DNA from 2 places in the Turicibacter sp. St.80E1 genome. Region 1 is predicted to be linked to the other one. Evidence: predicted binding sites of a transcription regulator. Region 1 holds the regulator's gene; the other holds the start of a gene.
The links. The regulator Rex, encoded in region 1, represses fermentation and respiration genes when NADH is low (regulators of the CRP and FNR family bind a similar motif). The targets are predictions, from matches to a motif close to GTGAANNNNTTCAC.
Positions count from the first base shown of each region.

Region 2: the regulator Rex is predicted to act here: its motif matches at 3,153-3,166, upstream of adhE (bifunctional acetaldehyde-CoA/alcohol dehydrogenase).

Region 1 is NZ_AP039386.1:2,097,985-2,103,363, reverse strand. Features, by position in the region: gene AC6I0I_RS10030 (ABC-F family ATP-binding cassette domain-containing protein) at 1-1,188, opposite strand, end outside; gene AC6I0I_RS10025 (redox-sensing transcriptional repressor Rex) at 1,387-2,046, shown strand; gene AC6I0I_RS10020 (ECF transporter S component) at 2,265-2,894, shown strand; gene coaBC (bifunctional phosphopantothenoylcysteine decarboxylase/phosphopantothenate--cysteine ligase CoaBC) at 2,895-4,106, shown strand; gene AC6I0I_RS10010 (type III pantothenate kinase) at 4,100-4,873, shown strand; gene AC6I0I_RS10005 (co-chaperone GroES) at 5,102-5,379, shown strand, end outside.
Region 2 is NZ_AP039386.1:1,622,372-1,627,750, forward strand. Features, by position in the region: gene adhE (bifunctional acetaldehyde-CoA/alcohol dehydrogenase) at 535-3,132, opposite strand; gene thiI (tRNA uracil 4-sulfurtransferase ThiI) at 3,601-4,830, opposite strand; gene AC6I0I_RS07915 (cysteine desulfurase family protein) at 4,877-5,379, opposite strand, start outside.

The sequences.
Region 1 (5,379 bases):
GTATCCCATATCAAGGCTTTTTCCGTAGAAAATATCACCTTCTAGTGGTGGAAGATCCCCGGCGATTGTTTTTAAGATTGTAGATTTTCCAATTCCATTGGGTCCGATGAGAGCCACGCGTTCAAGGCGATTGATATGGAAATCCAAATGATCTGAGATTGGCTTATTATCATCATATCCAACGGCTACATTTTCTACCTTGAGAACATCGTTTCCACTACGACGATCGATTTCAAAGGTAATCCCTATAGACTTATCATTTAATTTAGGCATTTCGATTCGTTCCATTTTATCTAGGAGCTTTCTACGCGATTGAGCTCTTTTAGTTGTTGAGGCACGAACTATATTTCGGCTAATAAAGTCTTCCATCTTCGAGATTTCTTTTTGTTGCTTTTCATATTGTTTCATTAAGGCAGCGTAGGAAATGGCCTTTTGATCCATATAGTCTGAGTAATTCCCCTTATACTTTGTACATTTACGGTACTCAATTTCATAGACGGTTGTGGCTATCTGGTCAAGGAAGTATCTATCATGGGAAACAATAACAACAGCACCTGGGTATTTTTTTAAATAACCTTCAAGCCATTCAATGGTATCAATATCTAAATGGTTGGTTGGTTCATCGAGAATTAAAAGATCAGGTTTTTGAAGTAATAATTTAGCGAGTGCTAATCTCGTTTTTTGTCCTCCACTGAGGTTAGAAATTTTTTGGTCGAATCCGATTTCGTTAAATTTAAAACGATTTAAAATATTATTAATTTCTGATTCATAAGTATACCCACTCATTAATTCAAATTGATGGTTTAATTGTTGATATTGATCAATAATTTTTAGATAGTTCTTGCTCGTTGGATCTTCTTCAGCCATTTTTAAACTTAGTGCTTCTAATTGACCTTTAAGCATAATTGTTTTTTGGAAAACCTTTAACATTTCATTATAAATGGTATCATTTGAATTGATATGGCTAGATTGCGCAAAATATCCGAGGATGACGCTTTGCGGCTTATGGATTTCCCCACTATCATAGTCAATTTCATCTGCAATCATTTTTAGTAAGGTAGACTTTCCTGCCCCGTTACGCCCAACAACGGCAATGCGTTCCCCCTTTTTTACCTCAAATTGAACATTTTCAAGAATTGGGGTCCCCGAATAAAGTTTAGTTAGTTTACTTGTTTGTAATAAAATCATTTTGTTTCTCCTTTACTAACTTCTTAGAAGATTCACTCATTTAAGATAATATCTTAAGTATAATGCTTAAATCAGAGATAGGCAACGGAGTGCCTCAAATAATCTTTAAAATTTAACATATAGATGTTTTATTTGTGGATACTATTCACAATGATTTGTTTTCATGTTATTATTTAAATATGATAAAGGAGGTTTTGTATGCTATCAAATATACCAAACGCAACACTTAAACGATTAGCACTTTATCGTCGTTGTTTCGTAGAACTCGATGAGATGAGAGTGAGACGAATTCAATCGGGAGAGTTAAGTCAAAAAATAGGGATTGATTCTGCAACTATCCGACGTGATTTTTCATATTTAGGTGAATTAGGTCGCCAAGGTTATGGATACGAAGTACGTGTGGTATTAGAGGCATTTAATAATTTATTGAAACCAGGTGACGCGCAACGTTGTATTTTGATTGGGGTTGGAAACTTAGGGCGCGCTTTAGTAAAGTATTTTAGTTCGGATAAGTTTAAAAGACGATTATTTAGAACACCTGTTAATTTAGTCGCAGGATTTGATATAGATGAAAGTTTAGTGGGTCAGCATATTGGGGAGTTGCCGATCTATCATTTAGATAATTTATCTTCATACATTGAAGAGAATCATGTAACCTATGTGATTTTAGCGGTTCCACCATTTGTTGCTCAAAAAGTAGCGACTTCATTAGAGGGATTAGGTATTAAAGGAATTCTGAATCTTTCTTCAACTGTTATTAATGTGAGTGAGGATATCCTTGTTCATGAAGTTGATTTAAATATGGAGTTAGAAACGTTATTCTTTTATGTTTTTCAACGCGAACAGCTAAAAAAATAAGTCGAATGAAAAATCTATTCTCATATGAGAATAGATTTTTTCTATAATGGTAAATTGTTGCTATTATTCATAAAAATAGGTATAATTGTGGGCGATGAGAATGTTAGCGGTTGTTAATGGTGATTATTTTGACATCAATTAAGAAGAAGCTAACGTTTTTCATACGATTATTCGAGACGTTGCATCTAAAGGAGAGCGACAGTGGAGGAGAAGATAAGATGAATCAGGCAAGAAAGAGAATGAAGTTTTTAATTTTAGTAACTATGTTTTGCAGTATCCAGGTTATTTTAATGTTAACCCCGCTTGGGTATATTCCTTTAGGACTTGTACGTGCTACAACGATGCATATTCCTGTTATTTTAGCTGGAATTTTGTTAGGCATAAAAGGTGGGGCTATAACAGGTTTAGTTTTTGGGGTAAGTAGTGTCGTTATTAATACATTGACGCCTACGATTACGTCTTTTGTGTTTACTCCTTTTTATTCATTGGGCGATTATAGCGGAAATTTTTGGAGTCTTGTGATTGCGATTGTGCCGCGCGTATTACTGGGTGTTTTAGCTGCGATAATCTATCAATTATTTAAACATAAGGGCAATAAATTATCCGTTATCGGAAGTAGTTTTACGGCATTAGTGTGCACAATTATTCATTCTATTTTAGTATTAGGCATGATTTATGTATTTTTTGGCCCAAGCTATGCGTCGGCAAAGGGTGTTGAAGTTTCAGCATTGTTTGGTTTATTATTAGGTGTTATTACAACAAATAGTTTATTAGAAGCTATTTTAGCGGTGGTTATCGTGGCACCACTAACTAAGGTTTTAGAACCTATAACTAAGAAGGTGATGTAAATGGAAAAAAAAACAGTAGTCATTGGAATCTGTGGGGGGATTGCCGCTTATAAGACTGCACAGTTAGCGAGTAATTTATATAAAAAGGGCTATGATGTCCATGTGATTATGACAAAAAATGCAACGGAGTTTATTACTCCGATGACGTTTGAAACGTTAACGCATAATCGGGTATCAGTAGGAACATTTGATCGAAATTTTCAGTATGACGTTAACCACGTTTCATTGGCTAAACGTGCGGATGTATTTGTCTTAGCACCTGCATCAGCCAATTGTATTGCGAAGATTGCCCATGGAATTGCTGATGATATGTTAACAACAACTTTTTTAGCTGCCAATTGTCCTAAATTAATTGCTCCGGCAATGAATACAGGGATGTTGAATAACCCAATTACTCAACGTAATATCCAGCAATGTAGGGAATTTGGGATGACTATTATTGAATCTGCTAGTGGTTACTTAGCTTGTGGAGATGTCGGAAAAGGTCGCCTGGCAGAAATTGAAGATATTGAGGATGCCATTGAGTGTTTATTGATTAAGGATAAGCCTTTAGCTGGGATTAAGGTTGTTGTGACGGCCGGGCCTACACAGGAGGATATTGATCCTGTACGATTTATAACGAATCATTCTAGTGGTAAAATGGGGTACGCCTTAGCGAGAGCCGCACGTAATTTAGGTGCTGAGGTGACGCTTATAACGGGGCCTACTTCTTTGAGAAAACCTGTTTTTATGACGATTATCGAAGTAAGAACAGCAGATGAAATGTTTCAGGAAGTATCTGGATTAAAAGATCAGTATGATATTTTAATTAAATCTGCCGCAGTCTCTGATTATAGGGCCTCTTTTGTGAATCCACATAAGTTAAAGAAACAAAGTCAACAGACGACACTTGATTTAGTCATGAACAAAGATATTTTATTAGCTATGGGGAAAGAAAAAAAAGATAGCCAAGTGATATGTGGATTTGCAATGGAAACTGAAAATTTAGAAGAAAACGCCACTAAAAAATTGTTAGGTAAAAATGCGGATTTAATCGTTGCCAACCAATTAAATGAAGAATTTGCAGGTTTTAAGGGGGATACAAATGTGGTGACGCTTATTCAAAGAGATGGAATCGTGAAATTGAATAAGATGTCTAAGGAAGCCCTCGGATATGAAATTATGGAACAGTTATTGAAGATTTTAATAAAGAAAAGGGGAACAATATGTTAATCGTTATTGATGTCGGAAATACTAACATTACGTTAGGGGTATATGATAAAGACGATTTAATTGCTACATTTCGTTTAACAACTAAATTACAAAGAACATCTGATGAGTTTGGAATTACGTTATTTTCTTTTCTTCAAACAAAGGATATTAATCCCCAAGCGGTAGAGGCTGTTTTAATTTCGAGTGTAGTTCCTAAAATTATGCATTCATTAACTAATGCTATTCGTAAATATTTTAATATTGAACCAATGATTGTAGGGCCTGGAATTAAGACTGGAATTAGTGTTAGAACGGAAAATCCTCGTGAAGTTGGGGCGGATCGTATTGTAGATATTGCGGCTGCTTATTATATTTATGGAGGCCCTGCGCTTGTTATTGACTTTGGAACTGCCACAACTTATGATTATGTAAATGAGAACGGGGAGTTTGAATTTGGAGTAACTTCTCCAGGGATTGAAATTTCGGCACAGGCGCTATGGACGCAGGCAGCTAAATTACCAGAGATTGAAATTAAGAAGCCAGAAACGATTATGTGCCGTAATACGATTACTAGTATGCAAGGTGGTTTGGTTTACGGTTACATTGGCCAAACAGAATATATTATTAAGAAGGTAAAAGAGGCAGTTGGAAAGGATATCAAAGTAGTGGCCACAGGGGGATTGGGGCGCATTATATATAACGAAACTGATATGATTGATGTTTATGATCCAGATCTTGCATTTAAAGGAATGAGAATCATTTATCATAAAAATAAAGGCGGATTTTAAACCTTTTAAAAAATAGGGACCAAGTGCCACACTTGGTCTTTTTTTATCATAAATAAAAGGCTCTCCCATGTATTTGGAATAAATAGATCTAAGAAGCATATTAATCAGTAGGTAGATAATAATAAAAAGGATTTTTTCTTAAAATTATTGCCATTATTTATTCATCTCTGTATAATTTATTTAATAGCACTCATTATAATAGAGTGATAAAAACGAGGAGGGAAAGACATGTTAAGACCATTAAACGATAATGTTGTTATCGAAATTGTTGAGCTTGAGAAGAAAACGGCAAGTGGGATCATTCTTTCAAAAGAGACTTCAAAGCCAAGTCACTCAGAGGGTGTTATCGTGGCCGTTGGGGAAGGAAAGTGTTTAGAGAATGGAACGCTTAAGACGCCTTCTGTTAGTGTAGGACAACGTGTCATTTATAATGGATTTGCGGGAACAAAAGTTTCCCATCAAGGAAAAGATTTAGTTATTTTATCATCGGATGATGTTTTAGCGGT
Region 2 (5,379 bases), 480 kb from region 1:
TAAGAAACTAATTTCAAAGGATAGTTTTAAATCGACAATTGTATATTATCTAATGATTTTATAACTTTCATTTTCTTAAGACATTCTTACCGGTTTTGATACATGACTTACATGGTCCAATGACAAGTTATTCATGCTGACTCTCTTCTCATCTTGCCTATCAACTTGTTACCTCCATTATACTACCTTTATTTCCCTAATTGTGTTTTTTTTTGTGATTTATGTTTTTTTTAATAAAAAAATGTATAAAAAGGGATATCTATGTCTCTTAAAATTAAAATCATTTTATACCGCCAAGCCATGAAATGAACTGAAGGCGCGTTGTCCCTCTTAAAAATAAATAGTGAAGTCTGACTCGCAAACAACATTTATCGTTTACCATTGATTGAAATTATAAATCAAACACACCTTGCGTCTTCTTTCATTGATTAATTCCCTCTGTAATGACTCATTCTCCCACATAAAAAGGCGATCCACCCTAAGGTAGACCGCCTTTTTTGTCAGAGTAAGTATGCGAAATTTAAAATAAAAAACTTATTTTGCTTCTCCATAGAAAGCATTTAAATATAATTGTTTGATATCTTGAATTAATGGATAGCGAGGATTTGCTGCTGTACATTGATCATCAAATGCTTCTACAGCTAAGCTATCAAGTGATGCTAAGAACTCCTCTTCTGATACATTACATTCTGAAATGCTTGCCGGAATATTAATTTCTTGTTTTAATTCGTTAATTTTACGAATTAAAGCTTCTACTTTTTCTTCATCCGTATTTCCTGTTAATCCTAGATAATCTGCTGCTTTTGCATAACGCTCAATTGCTTGAGGTGTTTCATATTGTGGGAATGTTCCTTGTTTAAATGGTGCATCTGTCGCGTTATATTTAATGACTTCATTAATAAGTAAGGCATTCGCAATTCCATGAGGAATATGGAATCTTGCTCCTAATTTATGTGCCATTGAGTGACATAATCCTAACATTGCATTAGAAAATGCCATTCCTGCCATACATGAAGCATTGGCCATTCTTTCTTTTGCCACCTTCGCCTCAGCTCCTCCATGGTAAGACTCTGGAAGATATTCAAAAACTAATTTTGCAGACTCGAGTGATAATGGAATTGTGTATTCCGTTGCAACAGTCGCTACTAAAGATTCAAGAGCATGTGTTAAAACATCAATCCCTGAAGCTGCACATAACCCTTTTGGCATTGATAACATTAAAGCTGGGTCAACAATGGCCATCGTTGGCGTTAATTCATAATCCGCTAATGGATACTTAATTCCTGTTTCATCATCCGTAATAACGGCAAATGGCGTAACCTCTGATCCAGTCCCTGCTGATGTTGCAATACATACAAGGCTAGATTTTTGTCCCATTTTAGGGAAACGATAAATACGTTTGCGAACATCCATGAAACGCATCGCTAAATCAGCAAAATCTGTTTGTGGGTGTTCATATAAAACCCACATAATTTTAGCGGCATCCATCGCAGATCCTCCACCTAGGGCAATGATTACATCTGGTTGGAAATTAGCCATTGCTTCGGCACCTTTTTTAGCATCTGATAATAATGGATCTGGGTGAACATCAGTAAACATCGTGTATTGAATATTATAACGATCTAACTCATCTGTCACATGTTTCGTATATCCTAAATCAAATAATACTTTATCCGTTACGATGAATGCTCGTTTTTTCCCATCAAATTTTAAATCTTCTAATGCTACTGGTAAGCATCCAAATTTATAGTAAACTTTTGCTGGCACTTTAAACCAAAGCATATTTTCTCTCCTTTTAGCCACTGTCTTAATATTAATTAAATGTTGCGGACCAACGTTTTCTGATACTGAGTTATTTCCCCAAGATCCACAACCTAATGTTAATGATGGGGCTAAAGCAAAGTTGAAGATATCTCCAATTCCTCCGTGTGCCGTCGGTTGATTAATTAAAACAGTTGTTGTACGCATACGTAACATCATTGCTTCAATATCTGCTTTCGCACGTAATTCATCCGCATAAATAGCCGACGTATGTCCTAATCCACTATGGTTCACTAATGTTTCGGCCATTTCTACTGCTTCTTCATGATTTGAAGATTTGTACATTGCTAAAACAACAGACAATTTTTCATGAGCAAAAGGTTCTTCTAAAGAGGTATCCGTTACTTCACCAACTAAGATTTTAGTATCCTTTGGAACTTCAAATCCAGCTAATTCAGCAATTTTATAAGCAGGTTGTCCTACAATTTTAGCATTTAATGCCCCATTGATAATAATCGTACGACGAACTGCCTCTAATTGTTCATCATTTAAAATTAATGCCCTACGTTTTTTAAGTTCCGATTTAACACCTTCATAAATTGCCTCATCAACAATAATTGATTGCTCAGATGCACAAATCACACCGTAATCAAACGTTTTTGAAAGTAGTAAAGAGTTTACTGCCATTGGAACATTACATGTTTTATGGAAAATAACTGGTGTATTTCCTGCACCTACTCCAATAGCTGGCGTTCCTGAAGAGTAAGCTGATTTTACCATTCCTGGACCACCTGTTGCTAAAATCAGATCCACTTCGCGCATTACTGTATTTGTTAATTCAATACTTGGCGCATCAATCCATGCGATTAATCCTTTTGGAGCCCCCGCTGCCTCAATTGTTTCACGAATCACTTGAGCCGTATAATTCGTACAATTTTTTGCACGAGGATGGGCTGAAATAACAATCGCGTTACGCGTTTTAATCGCCATTAAACATTTAAAACATGCTGTTGACGTTGGATTTGTTGTCGGGATGACTGCACCAATTACCCCCACTGGTTCAGCAATTTTTTGAATTCCAAATGATAAGTCCTCTGATAACACTCCACACGTTTTTACATCACGATATTTATTATAGATGTACTCAGATGCATAGTGATTCTTAATGATCTTATCCTCAACTAACCCCATTCCTGTTTCTTCAACTGCCATTTGTGCTAACGGAATGCGCAAATTATTGATTGCCATTGCCGCCTTGTAAAATAATTCGTCTACTTGTTCTTGTGTAAATGTTGCAAACTCACGTTGAGCAGCTCTCATCGTTTCAAGAGTTGACATTAATTCCTCAACATTTGTAATTCTATTTGTCATTCCGACTCCTCCTCAAAATTGTGAATAGATTCACTTTGATTCCTCTTAAGTATACTACATTGTGAATTATTTGTCTAACAAAAACGCGATTTAATTATATTTTTTTCACAAATTAGTAATAATTAGACACTTAGCTTATTACTACGCTCCTTCCATTTTACACTAGAAGAACCTAGCTCAACTTGTTTTTCGTCCGACACTTCATGACTCATTTCCCCCCTTTATTCGCTCCCTCTGTTTAGGTCCTTATTATCCTCTCTTAATGGATGGCTAACCTTATCGCTTTTAAGTAGGTCTCACCATCCTGTAAGAGGCGAGTCATTCTTAAGACGATACTCCCTTTCCATAAACGTTCAACTCGTTATGACCGTCTAGCGGCAAATAAAAAAGGCAAGTCGGAATCCACTCACCTCGTGGATTCTGACTTGCCCGTCTACTCACTCGTATTAAATGAATTTGTCTGCCCTTTTAAAATAAATCATTCAGTGCACATGCTGTATTATCTTCAAGTTCAATCATTTCTCCTGCACTCACTGTAATGATTTCTGTTTGATCAATACATTGTTGTACAAGAGAGTCAAAATCAAAGTTTTGTTCAAATTCCACACACTTTTCAAGCGATGGATTTGTCGCCGGATGTTCAGGAACAAAGACCGTACAACAATCTTCATATGGACGAATTGAGATATCATAAGTATCGATTTTTTTCGCAATTTCAATAATTTCATTTTTATCAAGGGTGGCCACTGGACGAATAATCGGCATATTAGTAACGGCATTAATTGCATACATGCTTGCCAACGTTTGAGACGCTACCTGTCCTAAACTTTCCCCATTTGCTAAAACTAAAATTTCACGTTTTTTGGCAATTCCTTCAGCAATACGATACATCATACGGCGCATAACCGTCATCGTATAACTGCTCGGAATGTTCTCGTAAATCGCGGTTTGTAATTGCGTAAATGGAACGATATGTACATCAATACGACCTTCAGGCGCATAATGTGCATTTTTTTCCATTAAATCAAGAACTTTTTGCTTTGAACGAATAGATGTATAAGGTGGAGAAGCAAAGTGAATGGCCTCTACTTCAACCCCGCGTTTTTGCATTAAATAACCGGCAACAGGACTATCAATTCCTCCTGAAATCATGAGAAGACCTTTCCCGCTAATTCCTACTGGGAACCCACCTAATCCTTTAATATGTTCAGCCATAATAAATGTTCCTTCGCGACGAACCTCTACAAAAACAGTCATATCAGGATGATGCACATCAACACTTAGATGAGACGTATTAATAAGAAGATGAGCACCAACTGCACGTGAAATTTCACCCGATTGCATCGGAAATTGCTTATCTGAACGTTTAGTTTCAACCTTGAATGTTGTTTTAACAGCTGGTTGCTCATTAATGATCTCTAAAGCTAATGCTTTAATCGCATCAATATCATTTTCACAACGTGCCGTCAAACTGTATGATTGTAATCCGAATACTTTATCTAGTTGCTCCGTCACAAGGTCAGGATTTGTCCCATTTAAAATAATATAAAAACGATCACGAGTCACTTCATACTTTAATTGCTTCAAATCACTTAATTTACGTCTAATTATTTTATGTAAGGCATTTTTAAAATACTTACGATTTTTCCCTTTAATCGATAATTCACCATAACGGACTAAAATACGATCATAAATCATTTCATCATTTCCTTCCTCGTCTAAAACTATGATTTTGCTAAGATGATTAATATTTTAATTGAGCGATGACTACTTTTAAAGCTTTAATTAACTGATCGACATCTTCTTTAGTAGAACGATCAGAGAAACTAACTCGCACACTTTCTAAGGCGATGTCTTCACCAATTCCTAGTGCCATCAAAATTCTTGAGGCAGCCGCCGATTTTGAAGAACAAGCGGACTTCGCAGAGATATACACGTCGTATTCTTCAAGCGCATGGACTAACGTTTCCCCTTTAATTGGAACTGCGGCAAAATTAATGATATATGGGGTCTGTTCTTCACGGTTACTATTGATGACAACACCGTCTATTTTTTCTAATTCTTGTATCGCGTAGTCAAAAAGACTTTTAACATGACGATAATTACTATCTAGTGGCTCAATCACTAATCGTAATGCTTTGGCTAAAGAAACAGCTCCAGCAACGTTGATCGTTCCTGAACGAAGGCCATACATTTGATGCCCACCTGTAATTTCTGGAGCTAGAGTTAAATATTGATTCATAATCA